One region of the Vibrio sp. JC009 genome, then DNA from elsewhere that is predicted to be linked to it. Evidence: riboswitches for the same ligand, from Rfam matches in the RefSeq annotation. Region 1 holds a riboswitch; the other holds the start of a gene.
What was found. A riboswitch is a leader RNA that binds a small molecule or an ion and turns the genes downstream of it on or off. The one in region 1 is predicted to bind lysine.
Positions count from the first base shown of each region.

Region 2: linked by a shared signal. The riboswitch ahead of L3Q72_RS04880 (Na+/H+ antiporter NhaC family protein) and the one ahead of lysC (lysine-sensitive aspartokinase 3) in region 1 are both predicted to bind lysine.

Region 1 covers NZ_CP092106.1:2,982,268-2,985,435, forward strand. Annotated here, with positions in the region: gene L3Q72_RS13265 (PglL family O-oligosaccharyltransferase) at 1-1,557, shown strand, start outside; lysine riboswitch at 1,660-1,837, shown strand; gene lysC (lysine-sensitive aspartokinase 3) at 1,946-3,168, shown strand, end outside.
Region 2 covers NZ_CP092106.1:1,046,002-1,049,169, forward strand. Annotated here, with positions in the region: gene L3Q72_RS04875 (ISAs1 family transposase) at 1-879, shown strand, start outside; lysine riboswitch at 1,085-1,267, shown strand; gene L3Q72_RS04880 (Na+/H+ antiporter NhaC family protein) at 1,369-2,964, shown strand; His leader region at 3,082-3,168, shown strand, end outside.

The sequences.
Region 1 (3,168 bases):
AATATGTCGTTCCGCTATACCAAGCTGACGCTGGCTCTTCTGATCAGTTGTGCAATTATGACGCTTCCGGTTCTGTATACCAACGCTTCACCTGACAATAGCACCGGCCGGCTTCTCGGTTTATGGGCTGGCTGGCTTCTGTTTTTTACCTTCCAGCAATTTTCACTCAGCAACCAGCATAAGCAGAGGCTGCTCTGGTTTATTGTGGTCGCCGTAGTGATTGAAGCCCTGTTCGGTTATGTACAATATTTCTTGCTGGAAAAAGGAAACCTGCTAGGTTTCAACCCAGAACTGTCCCGCCCCTACGGGATATTCCAGCAGCCCAATGTCATGGCCAGTTTCCTGGCCACAGGACTGGTGCTATCCGGATACCTTCTTGCCCGGCAGCAGCAGAAGTACGGACAGAAATTATCAAGAACATCCCTGCTTTATCTGATGCCGCTGATCACCTCTCCACTACTGATTCTGCTGGCATCAAGAACAGGCTGGCTTGGCGCCGGCCTTGGCGTTCTGTGTATGATTCGCTACCTGTACCGCTTTTCAACCACAAAACGACTTACCGGCTGGATTGCTTCCGTTGCCGCGGGAGTCGGACTGGGCGTTATAATTGGCTTTACCTCCGGAGGTGGCGAGCAGATCACTAACAAGGTCTCTTTTGACAGCCCCCGGCAGTTCACCTTCCCGCAGACTGTGGATATGTTTATCGAGAAGCCCTTTACCGGTTACGGCTACGGGCGCTTTGAACCTGAATACATTCTGTATACTGCCAGACAACATCAGTTAAATTCCAGTTACCCTGCCGGGTACCCTTCAATGGACCATCCGCATAACGAGTTGCTTTACTGGGCGGTTGAAGGTGGTATTGTCCCTCTGCTTGGTATTTCTCTGGCGGTCATTTTTGTCCTGGCTAAACTGCTCTCGGTCAGAAAAGGAACCCGGCTAGCTATATTTGGCCTGTTCCTGCCAATACTCATTCACAGTCAGCTGGAATATCCGTTTTATCATTCAGCTATTCACTGGATTTCATTTGTCATCTTTCTGTTCTGGCTGGATCAACGGGGAGCCAGATACAAGACCTACAACTTTACCCGCTTCACCCGCTTTAATTTCCGGATAACCAGCCTGCTTCTTCCGATAATTGCAAGCAGCTTCCTGATCACCAATCTGCATACTAATTATGTTCTGACCCAGTTTGAAAAGCCGGGCTCAAGGGACCCGGATATTCTGGAGCAGGTAACCAATGCAGGGATCTGGAAGCACAGATTTGACTGGGATATCTACAGCACTTATCTGAATATAGGGCTTTACAGAAATGAACCCTCTTTGATCAAGCCGTATATTCAGTGGTCACTTGATGTTATTCAGCAGGTACCCCGCCCTGCACTTTACAGCAATCTGATCCTGGCTTATCAGGGAATCGGTGAGCATAGTAAAGCAGAACAGATCAGAGCCGAGGCAAAATTCCTGTTCCCTGAAATCGATTTTTCCAATGTGGCAATAAAAGTGCTGGTTGCTGATGATAAGATGCAGGGATTATCGGATCCAGATGACCGATAGTCGGCCGGCTTAAAGCCTGGAGATAAAAGTTGATGAATTTTTTTTCACTAAACATTCATATTTCCAATTGACTTTCATGGCTTAAAAACGTTCAATAAAAGGCAATACAGAAGAGGAGCATTACCCAGGCAGGTGTTAAGTGGAGCCACAACTCCAAAACTTACCGCTGATGGGGAGTAATGCCGAGATGAATATTCATTGTTGGTGAATGTTTGTCGGTTAGTCAGGCTGAATCCTGCTAACTGTCACCAAACAAACTTGGTGAAGGGCTTCTGAGGTACGCATCCTACCTATGCATCTCCTCTGCTCTAAATGAATCTCTCTTCAAAATAATATCGCTAGAAAAAGTAGCACGTTTTTGTATCAAAGAAGTTTTGGGAGAAATGCCGTGAGCGCATTCAATGTAGCTAAGTTCGGTGGCACAAGTGTCGCCAATTTTGAAGCCATGAGCCGCTGTGCAGCTGTTGTCGAAAGTAACCCGGCAACCAAGCTTGTCGTAAGCAGTGCCTGTTCCGGAGTCACCAACCTGCTGGTTGAACTGGCAAACGGTGTGCAGGAAGAAAACCGCCGCCAGGAGATCGTTAATCACCTGGAAAACATCCACTACAGCGTGATTGATCAGCTAAAAGAGCCGGAAGAGACCAGAGAAGCGATAGCATCCCTGCTGAAATCCGTTGCATCTGCTGGTGAAGCGGCCTCTTTCCAGGCAAGTGAAAAGCTGACTGACCATATCGTTGCCTATGGCGAACGTATGTCGACTCACATTCTGACTCAGATTATGAAAGAGCGCGGAATGAAAGCCGCCCGCTTTAATATCCGCGATGTTATGCGCACAAACAGCGCCTTTGGTAAGGCTGAGCCACAGCTTGAAACCATCTCTCAGCTTGCAAAAGAGCAGCTTGTTCCTTTGTGCCAGGCAAACGATGTGGTTATCACTCAAGGCTTTATTGGTTCCGACGAAGACGGAGCGACCACAACATTTGGCCGTGGCGGCAGTGACTACAGCGCCGCTCTGATTGCAGAAGCGGTGGAAGCAAGTGGTCTTGAAATCTGGACAGATGTTCCGGGTATCTATACCACTGACCCGCGTATCGCACCAAAAGCCTCTCCAATTCCGGAGATCAGCTTTAGCGAAGCCTCTGAAATGGCAAACTTCGGTGCAAAGATCCTGCACCCTTCTACACTGGTGCCAGCACTACGCCACAACATTCCGGTGTTTGTCGGCTCTTCAAAAGAGCCGGAAAAAGGCGGCACCTGGGTTCGTCAGGAAGCAGACAGCTCACCACTATTCCGCGCAGTGGCGCTTCGCGGCAACCAGACGATGATCACGCTTCGCAGCGCAAATATGTTCCAGGCCTACGGCTTCCTGGCTGAAGTATTCCAGATTCTGGCTAAGCACAAAATCTCTGTGGATCTGATAACCACTTCAGAAATCAGTGTCTCTCTGACTCTGGATCAGACTAATACTGCCGGCGGCGCACCTCAGCTACCGGAAGAAGCACAAAAAGAGCTGGAAGCACTGTGTACCGTGGATGTTGAGCACGGACTGTCTCTTATTGCACTTATCGGTAATAACATGAGTCAAGCACGTGGCTACGCAAAACAGGTGTT
Region 2 (3,168 bases), 1.4 Mb from region 1:
GAACCTGAACAGTTTCATGAATGTTTCGTCAATTGGATGTCATCGGTACACACGCTGACAGAAGGTCAAGTGGTAGCTATTGACGGAAAAACGCTTCGTGGATCATACAACCGCGAAGATAGAGCCAGCACCATCCATATGATTAGTGCGTATGCTTCCTCAAATAAATTGGTGCTTGGACAGCTCAAAACCGATCAAAAAAGCAATGAGATAACAGCGATCCCAGAGCTGATAGAAATGCTTGATATCAAAGGAGCTTTAGTCACGATTGATGCAATGGCATGCCAGACCAAAATAGCCAAAGCCATTGTAGACAAAGGTGGAGATTACTTACTTGCAGTAAAAAGTAATCAAGGGAAACTCCGAAAAGCAGTGGAAAATGCCTTTTCAGCTCAGCGGGCTAATATGCCAGAGACAATCTCCTTAGAAAATGGACACGGACGTATTGAATCTCGTCAATGTTATGTCTTTGACAGCAAAGATCTTGGAGGTAATTTCTCACGCTGGAAAGGCCTGAAAAGTATCGTAATGGTTGAGAACTTCCGCCTTGAAAAAGGAAAAGCGGTTGACCTTGAATATCGTTACTACATCAGTTCCAAGGCTCTTAGCGCAGAGCAAGCCTTAGCAGCGGTAAGAGAGCATTGGGGCATAGAGTCCATGCATTGGGTTCTTGATGTCAGTATGGGTGAAGACGCCTGCCAGATATATAAAGATCATGGTGCAGAAAACTTATCTTGTCTGCGTCATATGAGCCTGAATATGCTTCGTGCTGAACCGACAAAGGTGAGCATTGTTGGAAAACAAAAGCGATGCATGATGAATACATCAATGCTGGAAACCGTTTTAAATGCAGGTTTTAGTCAGGTGGCGAAAAGCTGAGCACTCATGCGGTTGCCCTGTTGATCAGTCCCTTTCATTGATTTCATGAAATAGTGCTTAAATAGTCATTTAGAATGCAAAACTATTGAGTTTCGTGAAATTGATCGAGTTTTATCTTGCAATGCGCATTTGGATCAGTAGAATCGCCGCTACCTAATTCAGTTTGAAACTGGTTTGAGTAAACTTTATTCAAAATCAGTCAGAGAACTGACGTAGAGGCGCAGTCTTTATCAGTAACTACTGTTGGGGTGATACCAATGAATAGTAGTGAAAGGAATGATTGCCGAAGTGAACCTGTATATCAAAGCGGTTCGCTGGGGTTGCATTGAATAAGTGCAACACTGCCATAGTCTATTTTATTGTTAAACTATGGAGCGCTACTGTAGGGTTGGGTGAAGTGTTCGCTTCCCTTTCGCTTGTTCAACTTAAATTACCGTTTTGGGTAATTTCACTGCAGTAGATCTCTAACCTGAAAGGTTTTTGAAGATCATGAATTTAATCGATTTTGCTTCCTCACCGTTATCGGTGCTGCCGCCACTGATTGCCTTAACGCTGGCAATAATTACGCGTCGCGTTCTGCTTTCTCTGGGGATTGGTGTTGTCCTTGGTTCTCTGCTACTGGCAGATTATTCTTTCTTTAATGCTGCTGCATATATTGGTACCACCGTTAAAGGTGTATTTATTGAAGATGGTGGTATTAACTCATGGAATATGAGTATCGTCGCATTTCTTTTATTGCTGGGCATGATGACTGCTCTGCTTACTCTTTCCGGCGGTACAAGAGCGTTTGCTATTTGGGCACAAGCGCGGGTAAAAAGTAAAAGAGGCTCTAAGCTACTGGCAGCATTCCTGGGCGTATTTATTTTTATCGACGACTATTTTAATAGCCTGGCTGTTGGTGCCATTTCCCGTCCTGTTACCGATAGATATAATGTATCACGCGCGAAACTGGCCTATATTCTGGATTCCACCGCTGCGCCTATGTGTGTATTAATGCCGGCATCGAGCTGGGGCGCATATATCATGACGATCATCAGTGGTATTTTAGTTACTCATGGGCTGGACCAGTATTCTGCTATCGGCGCTTATATTCGCTTAGTGCCAATGAACTTTTATGCCGTATTTGCTCTATTAATGGTATTTGCCGTTGCCTGGTTCCAGATTGATATTGGCTCTATGCGCACGCATGAACAGAAAGCAAGTAAAGGCAATGAAGTTAAATCTGACGATGATAATGAGTTAGCGCATGAAATTAACGAAGAGCTGGATATTGTTGAAAGCGAACACGGCAGTGTATTTGACCTGATTGCGCCAATTTCGGCGTTAATTATTGCTACCGTTATTTTTATGCTGACTACGGGCGGCGATGCGCTTGCTGAGTCTGGTAAAGAGTTCTCACTTTTAGGCGCATTTGAAAATACTGATGTGGGTAAGTCTCTGGTTAATGGTGGATTAGTTGGTTTATTTATTGCGTTATTAACGGTGCTAAAACAAAAACTTCCACTTTCAGATATAGCTAAAACTATCTGGATTGGTGCAAAATCTATGTTAGGCGCAATTTTAATTCTAATATTTGCCTGGTCTATCGGTTCTGTTATCGGTGATATGAAAACAGGTACTTATTTATCATCGCTTGTTCAGGGCAATATTAATATTCAGTGGCTGCCGGTTATTTTATTCCTGCTGTCTGGCTTGATGGCATTTGCTACCGGTACTTCATGGGGTACATTCGGAATTATGCTGCCAATTGCCGGTGATATGGCAGGTGCTACAGATTTATCTATGATGCTGCCAATGCTTGGCGCGGTTCTGGCTGGTTCTGTATTTGGTGACCACTGTTCGCCAATTTCTGATACCACCATTCTTTCGTCGACTGGTGCACGCTGTAATCATATCGACCACGTGGCAACTCAGCTTCCTTATGCACTGTCTGTGGCACTGGTTTCATGTATTGGTTATGTGGTACTGGGAATGTCTGGTTCGGTTTCCATTGCATTCGGTGCTGCGCTGGCTTCGTTTGTTGCTATTTGCTTTGTCTTTGCTGCTGTGTCTAGGGCTGGTTCTGCAAAAGCAGTTCGCGTGTAATTTTCAAGATAAATGAAAAAACTCTAAATTTTCTGTTGAAAAATGTTAACGCGTCCGCTAGTGTGGAACACAAGAAAACGGAGCTGAAAAACTTATGCGTAATTTTGTAATGAACATTCATCATCACCATCATCCTGAGTAGTCTTTCGGGAGATGTACGCATGCCCGGGAGACAGTCTCCCGGAGTTTAAGTCAGATACATCA